2 regions of the Methylobacterium sp. 092160098-2 genome follow, and region 2 is predicted to be linked to the other one. Evidence: riboswitches for the same ligand, from Rfam matches in the RefSeq annotation. Region 2 holds a riboswitch; the other holds the start of a gene.

Region 1 (7,635 bases), on a different contig from region 2:
GTGCTCGACTTCCGCAAGCGACCGGAAGCCAGGTGGCTCGTCGGCGGGGCGGCCGCGTTATCGTACCGGAGGCCGGCTCGGCACCACGGTTTCATGTCCTTGAGGCTTGCCGCTCCCGGAGACAAACCATGAGAGATCCAGCACCGATTCCCGCGACCGAAGTCCCGGATCTGGTTCTTGCCAGGGCACTCTACCGGATCGGTGCGGTGGCGCTTGTCGCGCGGGATGTGGCTTCGCTCACGCGCTTCTACTCGGGCATCATCGGGCTCCGGATCGTGTCCCGGGAGGCCGACACGGTGCGGCTCGGCGAAGGCGACACGGTGCTCCTCGTGCTGCGGCACGATCCGTCCGCACGGCATTGGAGGTCGACGGAGGCAGGGTTGTTCCACACGGCGTTCCGGCTACCGAGCCGCGGCGATCTTGGCGTATGGCTCCGGCACGCGGAGGCATGCGGCATCACGCTCACGGGTGCCGCCGACCACCTCGTCAGCGAAGCGGTCTACCTCACCGACCCGGAGGGCAACGGCATCGAGATCTACGTCGACCGCCCGAGCTCGGAATGGCAGTGGACCGAGGACGGCTCCGTCGTGATGCGCAACGAACGGCTCGACCATGCCGGGCTCGTCCGTGCCGCCGACAGGCCCTGGTCTGGAATGCCGCCCGGCTCCTGCGTCGGCCATGTCCACCTCCAGGTCGGCGACCTGGACGCGACGGAGCGCTTCTACGCGGGCCTGCTCGGGTTCGATGTCATGTGCCGCTATCCCGGCGCCCTGTTCCTGGGAGCAGGCGGCTACCACCACCAGCTCGCCGGCAACGTCTGGAACAGTCGTGATGCCGCGGTTCGTACGGACGGGGCGACGGGTCTTGCGGAGGTCGAGCTGCTCGCCGACGGGGGGACCCTTGCTACGGTGCGGATACGATGCCGGGATGCGGGCGTGTCCTTCGTCGAGGACGGGAACACGCTGGTCGTACGCGATCCGTGGGGAACGCAGCTGCGTATGAAGCTCGGGCCAGCGCATTGAAGGTCCGGGAAAGAGCCGAGGCAGACGCTCCGGCTCCGGCCTCGTCAGCGTGCCTTCGCGTCCGAAGCCAGGGGCGCCAGCCAAGGAGCGGCCGCCGCAAGCATCGTCTCCACGCCGGTCCGAAGGGTCGGCGTCAGGACCGGCGCGAACTCCGGCGCGTGGTTTGAGGGAAGAGCGTCCAAGGTCCCGGCCTTCTCGGCCTCCGCGTAGCGCTTCGGATCGGTCCCGCCGACGAACCAGAACACCGAGGGCACGTCCCAGGCTCGGGCAAAAACCGTGAAGTCCTCGCTGGCGGCCGCATTGCCGGCAGGCTGCACCCGGTCCGCGCCCAGGCGCTGCTTCAGGGCCTCGGTCACCTTCGCCGTCGCGTCCGCGTCGTTCACTGTCAGCGGGAAACGTCCGAGCATCGTGAGGAGGGGCGGCTTCGGGGCGCCCGAGATGGAGGCCTCCCCATCGACTATCCGCTTGATCGACGAGAGCACTTTGTCCCGCACCCCATCGTCGTAGGTCCGGACGTTGAGCTGAAGCTCGGCTTGGTCCGGGATGATGTTGGCGCTGGAGCCGGCCTGCATCGACCCGACCGAGACCACGGCGCTGTCGCTCATGGAGACCTCGCGCGAGACGATGGTCTGCAGCCGCATAACCGTCGCGGCGGCCATCACCACCGGATCGATGGTGGATTCCGGACCGGAGCCGTGCCCGCCGCGGCCGTACAGCGTCACCTTGAGGCTGTCGCTCTGGGAAAGCACGGGACCGCTGGCGAGGCGCACCTGCCCGGCCGGGAACGGCAGCACGTGCTGGCCGAGCGTGACGACCGGCTTCGGGAAGCGCTTCACCATGCCGTCATCGACCATGGCCTTTGCACCCTCGCCGATCTCCTCGCCCGGCTGGAACACGGCCAAGACGGTGCCGCGCCACTTGTCCTTGTTCGCGGCCAGGACCTGGGTCGCACCCATCAGCCAGGTCACGTGCAGGTCGTGCCCGCAGGAATGCGCGATGGCCGTCTCCCGGCCGGATGCGGGATCGGTCCCCTTCTTCGTGCTGGCATAGGGAAGGCCGGTGTTCTCCTTCATCGGGAGGGCGTCCATGTCGGCGCGCAGCAGCACCGTCGGGCCCTCGCCGTTGCGCAGCAGCCCGACGACGCCCGTGCCACCTACGCCCTCCGTCACCGCGTAGCCCTGGTCCCGGAGCCAGCGGGCGGCGATGCCGGCGGTGCGGCGCTCCTGCATCGACAGCTCGGGGTTGGCGTGGATGTCCTTGTAGACGCCCTCCAGCCTCGCCAGCAGGTCGTCCGAGGGGCCAGGTAACGCGCTCTGACCGGCCTTCACGTCCTCCCGACTGGAATCCTGCGCGAGGGCGGGGCCAGAGAAGGCGGCGGCGGACAGGATCATCCGCGCGACCAGCGCAAAACCGTTGAGCGGTGCTCGGAACACCATCCTCGCTCTCCTTTCGTCGACCCAGGTGGCGAGACCGTCCTGGTGCGCGGTAGGTTGAACGCTTTCGAGGCGGTCCGGGTGCGATGGCTTACCGCGGATTGTCGTAGCGGACGCCGGGCCGGGGGCGATATCGCGGGAGCTCCCAGCCGAAGCGGAGCGATGCGGCGCGCACGAGCAAGCCGATTGAGAAGCCAACTCCGACCGCGATCTCACGCGGAATTCCGAGGGCGATCAAGGAGGTGAACGTGGCAGCCCCAACCAGGGCAGCCGTGGCATAGACCTCCCGGCTCAGGATGACCGGGCTCTCACCTCCGAGGAGGTCGCGGATGATGCCCCCGAAGGTGGCGGTGATCACGCCCATCGCCACGGCTACCTCGGCGCTCGCTCCCGTTTGCAAAGCCCTCTCGGCCCCGACCACCGCGAACAGCGCCAAGCCCAATGCATCTAACCACAGAAGGTACCTGTAGCGGGACTGAGGGATGTGAGCGGCAAAGAACGCCACCCCTGAGACGAGCAGGCAAGTCGTCAGGTAGGCCGGCTCGCCTACCCAGAACACCGCTGAGCCGAGTAGCAGGTCCCGGAGCGTTCCGCCGCCGATGCCCGTCACCGTTCCGAGTACGGCGAACCCGACGAAATCCATCTCCTTGCGCGAGGCGACGAGTGCGCCGGTGACCGTGAACACGATCACGCCGAGCCAGTCGAGGGTCGCAGTTGCCGTTTGGAACATGGTCTATCCCCGGGTGGTGCGAAGCGCAGCCACATCCTGGCGCGTGCGCTTCGGGCTTTCGCTGCCGCGGTCTCGAACAGCTTGGCTCTTCATTTGACGAGCAGGACCTGATTGTCGGGTCGGGGATGGTCACCCCATTCGTGCTGTACCATCACTTCCGGCTGCGAGGTCTTCACGACCACGGTCGTGCCGAGGGGGACGCGGCCGTACAGGTCGTAGATGTCCTCGTTCAGCAGGCGGATGCAGCCGGAGGAGTCCGTGCCGCCGACCGTCCAGGGCTCGTTCGTGCCGTGGATGCGGTACAGGGTGTCTCGGTCGCCCTGGTAGAGGTACAGCGCACGGCACCCGAGGGGGTTGTCGACGCCGGGTTCGACGTAGCGCGGGATGTCGGGGCGGCGCTTCAGCATGTCCGCCGTCGGCCGCCAGCCCGGCCACTTGGCCTTGCGCTTGATCACCGCGGTGCCGGACCAGGTGAACCCCGCCCGGCCCACGCCGATGCCGTACCGGAGCGCGGTGCGACCCTCGCGCACGAGATAGAGAAAGCGCTCGTGGGTATCGATGACGAGGATCCCGGCCCGCTCCGGCCCGTCGTAATCCACGAGTTGCTTGCGGAACTCCGGCGGGACGAGCGCGAGGTCGACCTTGGGGACGTCGAAGGGATGGTCCGGGATCGAGCCTATGAACCACGCGTCGCGGTTCGAAGCCGGGTCGACCGGCTCCGGTGCCTTCCGCGGTTCGGGCTCGGTATCCCAGAAGAATGCCTGCGCGCGGGCGGGTGCGAGGACGGCGGCGGCGAGAAGGAGGGAACGGCGGGTAGCCAACATCGTGGTGCATCCAGGCTGGGCGTTCGATGGGCGGCGCGGCCCCGGTCATGATCGACCACGCCCCGCGGACGATGCCAGGCGTGCGTCGCCGTCGAGGCTCACGCGGTGAGCCAGCCGGTTCCGTGCGGTGAGGGCGGCGCGAGCCGATGGGCGCGCGGCAGGTCAGGCTATGGGAATGTCATCGCGCGGGCCTCCGAGGTCGCTCCGCACGCGTCCCGCATGCGAGCCCCCTCTGTCATCGGCCTGAGAGTTTCGCCTGGGCCTCGGAAGAGGCCTCGACTTACACCATCGGCGGGAGCCCGAGCTCCGCTTTCCAGAGTGTTGAACGAACGAGCGGTCCGGGTGCCTGAGAGTTTCCGGGGCGGTTGCTCCTTCGGCGGCCGGTTCGTACCGGCTCTCTCCCGCTCGTCGCTGGGCCTAACTTGGCCGTTCGTTTACGGCCGAATTGTGGGACCGGCGTAAAATTCGTTAGCTTGCGATCAAATGTCTTCGTTTGGGCATGAGGCAGGGCCATGAAGCGGGCCGCGGCTCCGGTGCTGCGCTGGGTGACCGGGTCATTGCCGCCATCAGCGTGCGCGCGGCTCGTCGACGATGCGGGGCAGCGTCTCGAATTGGTGGTAGGGCGGCGGCGAGGACAGGGTCCATTCCAGGGTCGTCGCACCTTCGCCCCATGGGTTGTCCGCGGCCCGCTCCTTCGAGCGGAAGGCCAGCACCACGCCGATCATGAACACGAACAGGCCCAAGGCGAAGACGTGGCCGCCGTACGTCGCGACCTGCTGCCAAGGTCCGTACGCGTCGGGGTAATCGGCGTAGCGGCGCGGCATGCCGGCGAGGCCGAGGAAGTGCATCGGGAAGAACAGGACGTTCGACCCGATGAAGGCCAGCCAGAAGTGCAGCTTGCCCACCCATTCCGGGATGACGTGCCCGGTCATCTTCGGGAACCAGTAGTAGACGCCCGCGAAGATGATGAACACCGCGCCCAGCGACAGCACGTAGTGGAAGTGCGCCACGACGTAGTAGGTATCGTGCAGGTACTTATCGACCGCCGAGTTCGCCAGCACGACGCCGGTCACGCCGCCGACGGTGAACAGGAAGATGAAGCCGAGCGCCCAATGCATGGTGGCGGTGAAGCGGATGGAGCCGCCCCACATCGTGGCGATCCACGAGAAGATCTTCACGCCTGTGGGCACCGCGATCACCATCGTGGCGAACACGAAGTAGGACTGCGTCTGGAGCGACAGGCCGACCGTGTACATGTGGTGGGCCCACACCACGAAGCCGACGACGCCGATGGCGACCATGGCGTAGGCCATCGCGAGATAGCCGAAGATCGGCTTGCGCGAGAACGTCGAGATGATGTGCGAGACGATGCCGAAGGCCGGTAGGATCATCACGTATACTTCGGGGTGGCCGAAGAACCAGAACAGGTGCTGGAACAGGATCGGGTCACCGCCGCCGGCCGGATCGAAGAACGTCGTGCCGAAGTTGCGGTCTGTGAGCAGCATCGTGATGGCGCCCGCGAGCACCGGGAGTGACAGCAGCAGCAGGAAGGCGGTGACGAGTTGCCCCCAGGCGAAGAGCGGCATCTTGTGCAGCGTCATGCCCGGGGCGCGCATGTTGAGGATGGTGGTGATGAAGTTGATCGCGCCCAGGATCGAGGCCGCGCCCGCGAGGTGGATCGAGAAGATGCCGAAGTCGACGGCCGGGCCGGGATGGCCGACGGTCGACAGCGGCGGGTAAAGCGTCCAGCCCGTGCCCGCGCCCTGGGTGCCGGGCGCGCCCTCGACGAACAGCGAGCACAGCAGACTGCAGAAGGCCGCCACCGTCAGCCAGAACGAGATGTTGTTCATGCGCGGGAACGCCATGTCGGGCGCGCCGATCATGAGGGGCACGAACCAGTTGCCGAAGCCGCCGATCAGGGCCGGCATGACCGTGAAGAAGATCATGATCAGGCCGTGGCCCGTCACGAAGACGTTGTAGGTCTGCGGGTTCGAGAAGTATTGCAGGCCGGGCTGCTCCAATTCCATCCGCATGGCGAAGGACAGGAACGCGCCGATCATGCCCGCGCAGAAGGCGAAGAGCAGGTAGAGGGTGCCGATGTCCTTGTGGTTCGTGGACATGAACCAGCGGGCGAAGAAGGATGGTGGCGCATGGGCATGACCGGCGCCGCCGGAGGCCGCGTGGGAGACGTGAGCGTCCGCCATGGTGAACCCTTTCATTCAGCCAAGCCGAAGAGGTCCGAAAACAAGCTTCTCTGATCGAGATCCATGTGGCAAGCCGCCAATGATCTTGGCTTTGAAGATTTCGATTTCTTACGGAAGCTTTGGCGTGGCGACCGAGGGCCTGCGATGTTGACATCCTCCAGCGTGTGAGCCTGCGCTTCGAGGTCGGACCTCCCGCGGGGATCGAGCGCCGGGCGCCGCCTCCCTCCAGTCGGTTGACGAGCCCGGGTCCGCAAAATCCGCGGTCGAGACCGGTCGGCGACGCTGCCAGAACGGCTGGTCGGACAAGCGGGTCTGGATGCCGTAGTGAAAATCCTGCCGCGATGGGTACTTCTGCCAAAAGTGGCGCTGTTCCCCATCGTATACCGTGAGCCCGGAGGGGTCAGTGCAGGCTCAGGCGGCCCTCGGCATTTTCCCCGGGCGCTCCGCGGCCCGGACGGGGAGCCGGATCTCGGCGCACGTGCCTTCTCCCGGGCGGCTCCTGAGGTCGAAGTAGCCACCCGACCGCTCGGCGAAGTCGCGGATCATCGGGAGACCGAGCCCGGTGCCCTTCCCCTCGGCCTTCGTCGTGAAGAGCGGCTCCATGACGCGCGCGAGCGTCGCCTCGTCCATTCCCTGCCCCTCGTCCGCGACCGTCAGGCAGACGCATCGGGCCGGTGCCGAGCCGGACGCATCCAGCGCCGGCACTTCCTCCTCGCAGGCCGAGATGACGACCGACCCACCGTTCGGCATCGCGTCCCGTGCGTTGATCACCAGGTTGAGCAGCGCCATTTCGAGGAGGGAAGGATCGGCGAGCGCCTCCGCGACCGGCGCCGGGAACCGGGTCTCGACGCGCGCCAGGGGACCGGCCGCCTGCCGGAGCATCGGCAGCAGGTCGGAGACCAGCGCCGGGACATCGACCGGCTCCGGCGCCTGCTCCCGCCGTTGCGCGAAGGCCAGCATGCGCCGGGTCAGGGCGGCTCCCCGCTGCGCGACCTGCACCGCGGTATCCAGAAGGGCCGTGGCGTTCCCTTCGTCCTTTACGCTCGGGCGCAGCCTGCGCAGGCTCGCCAGCAGGACGGCAAGCAGGTTGTTGAAGTCGTGGACCAAGCCGGCGGTCAGTTGACCGACGGCCTCCATCCGGTGGGCCTGCAGCAGCATCTCCCGCTGCCTGGTGATGTCGCGGGTGACCTTGACGAAGCCGACCAGGGCGCCGTCGTGGTCGCGCATCGGGCTGACGAGCGCGTGCACCCAGATCCGGCGCCCTCCCCCGCGGACGCGCCAGCCTTCCCGCTCGCTCCGTCCCTCGCGGGCCGCCTGTTCGAGGGCCCTCACCGGCTCTCCAGCCTCCCGCTCCGCCTCGGTGTAGAGGCTTGAGAAGTGGCTGCCGACGACCTCGTCGTCGGCGAGGCCGTCCAGGCGCCG
Region 2 (7,635 bases):
GCAGGCCGTGCTCCTTCATGAAGCGGCCGAGCGTGTCGACGTTGCGCTCGAAGGCGTCGAGATCGACCATCAGGCAGGGGGTGTCGATCTCCTCGACCGGCATGCCGACGCAGGCGGGAATGTTGTTGCGCATGGTCCGTCTCCTCCGGATCGGGGTGTCTTGGTCGGGATGTCTTGGTCAGCGGGCCTGGGTCACGGGGCGAGGCCCAGAAGCTCGGCGATGCGCGGCGTCGCCTTGATGCCCGTGCCGGTGAGCACCACCACGGTGGTCTCCCCGGGCCGGATCGCGCCGCTTGCGGTGAGGTCGGAGAGCGCCGCCGCCGCCATGGCGCAAGTCGGCTCGACGTAGAGGCCGGTGCGGGCGAGCTCCATCAGGGCCGCCTCGATGGCCGCCTCGGAGACCGCCACGGTGCCGCCGCCGGACCGGCGGAGCGCCGCCAAGACCTCGCGGCCGCGCACCGGCTGGGCGATCGAGGCGCCCTCGGCCAGCGTCGGGCGCGGGGTCACCGGCACGAAATCGTCGGCGCCCGCCGCGAACCCGGCATGGAGCGGCGCGCAATGGGCCGGCTGGACCGCGTAGAGCCGCGGCAGGCGGGCGATCTCCCCCCGGCGCAGCAGCTCCGAGAAGCCGATGTCGCAGCCGAGGATGTTGCTGCCCGCGCCGCAGGGGATGATGACGGCGTCGGGCGCGGAGAAGCCCAGATCCTCCCACAGCTCGTAGGCCAGCGTCTTGGTGCCCTGGAGGAAATGGGCCTGCCAGTTGTGGCTGGCGTAGAAGATCTCCTCCGCCTGCCGCACGGCGGCGTCGGCGGTGTCCTGGCGGGTGCCGGGCACCAGCTCGACCGCGGCGCCGGCGGCGCGCATCTGCACGGTCTTGGCCGGCGAGGTCGAGGCCGGGACCAGGATCTTGGCCCGCATCCCGGCGGCGGCCGCGTAGGTCGCCACCGCGGCGCCGCCGTTGCCGGAGGAATCCTCCAGCACCGCGTCGATCCCCTGCTGGCGCAGGATCGACAGCATCACGGACGCGCCCCGGTCCTTGAAGCTGCCCGAGGGCGCGAACCATTCGAGCTTGAAATGGGCGTGGCCGCCCCGCCAGGGTCGGTGCACCAGGGGGGTGCAGCCCTCCCCGAGGGAGACCGGGTCGGAGACCGCCACCGGCAGGGCGGCGGCGTAGCGCCAGAGGGAGCGCTTGGCCGTGTCGATCTCCCCGCGTCCGATCCCCGGCAGGTCCGTGATCATCAGCGGACCGCCCGTCTCCGAGCGCCAGCGGGGCGTCTCGATCGGGTAGGTCGCGCCGGTGGCGGGGTCGAGATAGGCGGCAGATGGAGGCATCGCGGCTCGGTTTCCGGGGCGGTTCGGGAAGATAATACAAAATAATCTTGGTCGGCGCGCCTCCCTTCTCGCGGAGACGACGCCGGGCCGAGGCGGGCGGGGCCCGCCTCGTCAGGGCTCCGCCCCGACAACCCGCCAAAGGGCTTCAAGCCCTTTAGAAACCCGGGCCTCTCAGGCCGCGAGCGGCAGGATCGTCCGCTCCGGGGCGTGCTCGGCGGCGATCGCCCCGGCGACGATCTCGGCGGTGGCCCCCGAGAGGGTCCAGCCGAGATGGCCGTGGCCGGTGTTGTAGAAGACCCCGGGCCGGCGGCCGCGACCGACCTTGGGCAGCATGTTCGGCAGCATCGGGCGCAGGCCGCTCCAGGCCACCACCCGGTCGGTGTCGACCAGCGGGAACTGCTCGCGGGTCCAGTCGACCAGCGGCTGGATCCGGTCGTGGCGGATGTCGCGGTTGAAGCCGTTGAACTCGGCGGTGCCGGCGACCCGCAGGCGCTCGTCGCCGAGCCGGCTCGTCACGATCTTGGCCGCCTCGTCGAGGATGCTCACCTCGGGGGCCGCCTTCTGGGCCTCCGGAGTCAGCAGGTTCACGGTGATCGAGTAGCCCTTCACCGGGTAGACGTTGACCCGGTCGCCGAGCATCGCGGCGAAATGCCGGCTGGCGCAGCCCGCACAGATCACCACCGCGTCGGCCTGCAGGACCTGCGTGTCCCCGGCAGGATGGCCCGCAGCGCGCCAGCCGATGTCATAGCCCCCCTCCCCCGGCGCGATCGTCTCGACGCTGGCGTCCTGGACGAAGCGGACGCCCCTGCGGGCGCAGGCGGAGGCGAGCCCCCGGGTGAATTTGTGGATGTCGCCGGTGGCGTCGGAGGGGGTGAAGAAGCCCCCGTGATAGGTCCCGGCCAGCGTCGGCTCGATCGCCCGGATCTCCTCCGGAGTCACGGCGTAGCGCTCGAGGCCGCCCTCCCGCAGCAGGGCGTTGACTCCGGTCGCCTTCTCGAAGCTCGCCCGGTCCCGGTAGAAATGCAGGATGCCGCGGGTCTTCAGGTCGAAGTCGATCCCCTCGGCCTCGGCCATGGCGAACAGCGCCTCCCGGGCCTTCAGGGCCAGCCGAACGGTCTCCACGGTGTTCTCGCGGTAATGGGCGATCTCGCGGACGAACGCGGCCATCCAGGACAGCTTGTGCCAGGAGGGCTTGGGATTCATCAGCAGCGGCGCGTCCCGGCGCATCATCCAGCGCAGGCCCTGCATCACGGTGGAGAGCTTGTTCCAGACCTCGGCGTTGCAGGCCGAGAGCTGGCCGCCATTGGCGAAGGAGGTCTCCATGGCGGCGTAGCGCTGCCGGTCGAGGACGGTGACGCGGTAGCCGCGCTGGGCGAGCGCATAGGCGGTCGTCACGCCGGTGATGCCGGCGCCGATCACGGCGATGTGGGTCATGGGCTTGGACTCCGGGACGTGGACGCGTGGAGGCCGCCTCAAGCGGTCGGCCGGTTGCGCGCCCCATCTGTCCCGGTGCCTGAGAGCTTGATCCGTCCCGCCCTGGCGCGGCGAAGTACGGACGTCCCCTTCGGCGGGTGCCCACGGGTTCCCCCGCTGCACCTCTCTCCAGATCGCCCTGACGACACGGTTCCGGTGCCTGAGAGTTTCCGGGGCGGTTGCTCCGTCGGCGCCGGGTCCCCTCTGCTGGGAAGATCCCGGTCTCTCCCGCATCGTCACGATGGGCTGTCCCTGGATACGCCGATCGGCCGCAGGGGAGAAGCCCGCCCGTCCCGCCGGCGGCCGATTTCACCGACAGCCGCTGCGCGTTGTCACCGCCACCCACGCTCTCCGCCGGAGCGATCCCGGCCGCCGCCGGTTGACGCTGGATTCTCCGGGAGACACCCCGATGCTGACCAGGACCGCGATCTACGAGGGCAGGGTGCGCGACGCCCGGGAAGAGGAATTCTTCCGCCGGGTCCGGGACGAGCTGGAGCCGTTCTGGCGGCGATTCCCGGGCGTCACCGCCGTGCGGATCCAGCGCGTGGTCTCGAAGGACGCCGACGCGCGGCCGATCGCCATGATCCTGGAGATGGACTTCCCCGACCAGGCGGCGCTGGATGCCTGCCTCGCCTCTCCGATCCGCCCGGAATCGCACGCCGCCACCGAGGCGGTGATGGAGATGTTCGACGGCCGCTTCTACCATCTGGTCAGCACCGGGCGCACCATGTCGCTGGTGGATTAGGACCCGGCCTCGGAAGGTCAATCTCCGCTCGAACGCAACGGCAAGTTTACCGCATATAAACCTATACTGACATATTATAATAGCCTGAAGATAAAATCTCAGGCCTGAACATCAGTTGATCCAGCACTCTTTAAGGGTCTCGGCGCAGGTTCCGTCCGAGCGACACCCTTCTTGTTCAGGCGGACGGCGCGATGGCGAAATGGATTCCTGGCGCGGCCGTCTTCGGCCTCCTGTGCCTGATGATCATCCCGGCTCCCGGGATCTGGGGCGTCCTGATCGGGGCCGCCTGCGTGCTGGCCATCGTCGGCAGCCTGTGCATGCTCGCCCTCGATCGGGTGGCGAGCGCCATCCTCGTCTGGCGCTCGCGGATGCGGGCGCGACGCCCGAGCCCGAGCCGGAGCCGGAGCCGGGTGGTCCATGCCGGCTCCAGGATGACCCGGAAGGTCTGAGCCTCCGGCGGGGCGCCGGGGGCTGGATTCCCCGCGGCATCGGTGCAAGGTCCCGGCGCCGCGACCACGGCGCCTAAGACCAACCGGGACGGTCCGATGAAGCTCCTCTACTCCCCCGCCTCGCCCTATGCCCGCAAGGTGCTGGTCCTCGCCCACGAGACGGGACTGATCGACCGGATCGCCGTCACCGTCGCCGGGGCCTCGCCGACCGGGCCCTCCGCGGAGGTCGCCGCCCACAATCCGCTGGGCAAGATTCCCGCCCTGGTCCTGGAGGACGGCACCGCCCTCTACGACAGCCGGGTGATCTGCGAGTATCTCGACGGCCTCTCGTCCGGGCCGCGCCTGTTTCCCGAAGGCGCCGCCCGCTGGGACGCGCTGACCCGGCAGGCGCTGGCCGACGGGCTGCTCGATGCCGCGCTGCTCGCCCGCTACGAGCGCGTGCTCCGCCCCGAGCCCCAGCGCTGGGACGCCTGGGAGGCCGGCCAGATCGGCAAGATCCGCGCGGCGCTGGACCGGTTCGAGAGCCTGGTCGGCGGGATGCCGGCACTGGATATCGGCACGGTCGCGATGGCCTGCGGGCTCGGCTACCTGGACCTGCGCTTTCCCGATCTCGCGTGGCGGGAGGGCCGTCCGGCGGTCGCGGCCTGGTACGCGCAGTTCGAGCGCCGGCCCTCCATGGCGGCCACCGTGCCGAAGGGCTGAGCTCCCGCCGCGCCGGGCCCCGCTACGGCCGGACCCGGTCCGCGATCGCGTAGGGATGGGTCGAGCCGAGGGGATCGGCGAGGAAGTCCTGGACCGTCCCGGCGCCCGTGCCGAAGGTGATGAGCAGGAAGCCGCCCGCCAGGGCGAAGTTCTTCAAAAAATCCCAGAACAGCGCGCGGCCCTTGCCCCCCGCCCAGAAATCCCCCGGCACCCAGAACTGCTTCCACAGCAGCGCCGTCACCCCGCAATAGCCGGCGAGCACGAAGGCGGCGGCCCGGTCGGCGACCCCGGTCAGGATGCAGAGCGACATCCCGATCTCGACGCCGAGCCCGATCAGGATCAGCACCGTTGCGGGCGCCGTGGCATGCACGGCCTCCCGCGCCTGCCCGACCGCGCCCCGGAAGTTCAGGATCTTGTCGAGGGCGCTGAACGGCAGGAACAGCAGCACGAGGAGCAGGCGGACGCTGAACGCGATTGCGACGCTGAGGCTGGCCATGCGCTGAACGGTCTCCCGATCCGGCCCGGTTCGGGCCGCCGATCCAAGGCGCTGATCCAAGCCGCGAGCGGCGCAAAGGTTTCGCGCGGCCCCGCCGGCCGCGTGCAGATCCTGGCCCCCGAAGCGCCCCGTGCGGACCGGCCCCGGCGGTGCGCAGCGCGTCTTCGATCACGGGCGGCATCCCGGCAACGCAGACTCGGACGCCTCAGCCGAGACCGGCCTGCGCCGCGCCCACCTCGTCGAGGCGACGGCGCCCGGCACTCTCGAGAACGCCGTTCAGATCCGCCCGTGGCACGCCGACGTGCTTCGGCTCGGCGGCCCCAACATACACCTCGCGCGCCACAACTTCGTCCTGCCGCTGGTGTGCCGCCTGGTGCATCCCGGCTCCGGAAGCTCGGATGTCGGCCAGGGCGGGACGTCGAGAGCCGAGAGCGAAGCCGAGTCCCGGCGGCTGGTCGACCGCTTCGGCCGCATCCCCTGGTGAGGTCGCGCCGCGCGGCGGACGCCCTGCGGGCCGGAAGCGCGCTCGACCGGCGCGGATGTTGGTTCAGACTGGGAGCGCCCCTCGGGACGAGGACGCGGAGCCGGTCGTGCAGGTGCGGATCAGCCGCCGCACGAAGCCCGCGCACGCCTCAAGTTCGTCCCGGGTGACGTACTCGTCGGCCCGGTGGGCCCGGGCGATGGAGCCCGGTCCGATCACCACGGCGGGCACGCCGCCGAGCCGCTCGAACAGCCCACCCTCCGTGCCGTACGAAACCTTGGCGTGGCCGTTGCGGCCCGCGAGGCGCTTGGCCAGGGTCACGATCTCGGCCTCCGGATCGGTGTCGAGGCCCGGATAATCGATCAGCGGCACGACATCGACGCCGCAGGCCGGATCGCCGGCCCGCATCAGCGGCGCCAGCGTCCCGGTGGCGTACCCGATCGCCGCGGCCGCCAGCGCCGCGGCATCGTCCGCGCCGATCGCCCGGTACTCGAACGCGACGCTGCAGGTGTCGGGCACGATGTTGAGCGCCGTGCCGCCCCGGACCACGCTCGACAGGCCGGTGGTGTGGGGCACGTCGTAGAGCGGGTCGCGGGCCCCGTCCCGGGCGATGGCCTCCGCGGACAGGCGGACATGCTCGATGAAGCGGGCGGCGTATTCCACCGCGTTGACACCCTGGGGCGCCAGGGCCGAGTGGCTGGCCCTGCCCCGGAAGGTGAGGCGGGCGGCCGACTTGCCCTTGTGGCCGACCACCACATCCATCCCGGTGGGCTCGCCCACGAAACAGCCGAGCGGCCGCGGCACGCGCTCGAGCATCCGGGCGATCAGCGGGCGCACGCCGAGGCACCCCACCTCCTCGTCGTACGAGATCGCGAGGTGGATCGGGGTGGCGAGATCCGCCGCGACCATTTCGGGCAGGAGCGCGAGGCAGACCGCGAGGAACCCCTTCATGTCGGAGGTGCCGCGCCCGTAGAGCCGCCCCCCCGCCTCCCGCAGGACGAACGGGTCCGACGACCAGGGCTGGCCCTCGGCCGGCACCACGTCGCTGTGGCCGGAGAGCACGTAGCCGGGGCGGGTCTCGAACGGCCCGACGCTGACCAGCAGCGCCGCCTTCCGGCCGGTCGGATCCGGCACCCGCTCCACCGCGGCGCCGTGACCCCGGCAATAGGCCTCGGCCCAGTCGATCAGCGGCAGGTTCGAGCGGTCGCTCACCGTGTCGAAGGCGACGAGCGTCCCAAGCAGCGCCACCGGATCGGGCGGGCCGGAGGGCGGCAGGACGGTCTGTGCGGGCTCTGTCATGGATGGCGTCCTGCAACCGCGCGCGAATCGGCCCGGATGGGGCGCCCGGATTCCTACGGGGTTTTCGGCGCTTCGGGGATCCCGGGCAACGCCCGGACCGCCCGACCGGTCCCGGGAACCGGTGCGGCACCCGAGCGTCGCTCTCGGGGGAGGCCGCCGGAGACCGCCCCTGGGAGCCCGAACCATGCGTCGCCGTCCCGCTCCGATCCGCGCCGCCCCGATCCTCGCGACCCTGTTGCCGGCGGCCCTGCTGCTGGCCGCCCCGGCCGAGGCCCGGCCACAGGCCGGGACGCCGCGCCATCGCGTCGCGTCCGACATCGACCGGACCCTCGCCCGAAGGGCGGCGCGGGACCGGCCGGACTGGCGGGTCTGGCAGCGGCCGCTCGTCCCGGCCTTCGCTCCGGCGACGCGCGAGCGGGTCGCGGCCCCGCCCTTCACGGGCTGGGGCTACGGCGGCACCCTCCCGGGGGCCTGGCCCGGCTTCTGATCCGCCTCGACCCGGGCCCGACCGCCTGCCATGGTGCGGGCGACCGAAGGCCTGAGACGGACGCGATGGTGCTGGAGTTCCGCCTGGACGATCCGACCCCCGCGGATCCGCGCCGCCGCTGGAACGCCCTCGCGCAGGAGGCGCGGGACGCCTGCTACGACAACACCCGCG

Evidence for each region. A riboswitch is a leader RNA that binds a small molecule or an ion and turns the genes downstream of it on or off. The one in region 2 is predicted to bind glycine.
Region 1: it holds a riboswitch for glycine, as region 2 does, so the genes downstream of both, PQI07_RS28430 (L,D-transpeptidase) here and PQI07_RS23965 (D-amino acid dehydrogenase) in region 2, are expected to answer to the same signal.

Annotation. Positions count from the first base shown of each region.
Region 1 is NZ_JAQPZJ010000002.1:631,247-638,881, forward strand. Features, by position in the region: gene PQI07_RS28415 (VOC family protein) at 129-1,022, shown strand; gene PQI07_RS28420 (amidohydrolase) at 1,067-2,458, opposite strand; gene PQI07_RS28425 (trimeric intracellular cation channel family protein) at 2,547-3,185, opposite strand; gene PQI07_RS28430 (L,D-transpeptidase) at 3,275-4,009, opposite strand; glycine riboswitch at 4,334-4,423, opposite strand; gene ctaD (cytochrome c oxidase subunit I) at 4,576-6,213, opposite strand; gene PQI07_RS28440 (two-component system sensor histidine kinase NtrB) at 6,625-7,635, opposite strand, start outside.
Region 2 is NZ_JAQPZJ010000001.1:5,082,472-5,090,106, reverse strand. Features, by position in the region: gene PQI07_RS23975 (DSD1 family PLP-dependent enzyme) at 1-133, opposite strand, end outside; gene PQI07_RS23970 (threonine synthase) at 193-1,332, opposite strand; gene PQI07_RS23965 (D-amino acid dehydrogenase) at 1,504-2,766, opposite strand; glycine riboswitch at 2,832-2,940, opposite strand; glycine riboswitch at 2,944-3,046, opposite strand; gene PQI07_RS23960 (hypothetical protein) at 3,215-3,550, shown strand; gene PQI07_RS23955 (hypothetical protein) at 3,742-3,999, shown strand; gene PQI07_RS23950 (glutathione S-transferase) at 4,096-4,701, shown strand; gene PQI07_RS23945 (DoxX family membrane protein) at 4,724-5,197, opposite strand; gene PQI07_RS23940 (hypothetical protein) at 5,328-5,681, shown strand; gene argE (acetylornithine deacetylase) at 5,745-6,977, opposite strand; gene PQI07_RS23930 (hypothetical protein) at 7,162-7,464, shown strand; gene PQI07_RS23925 (alpha/beta hydrolase) at 7,530-7,635, shown strand, end outside.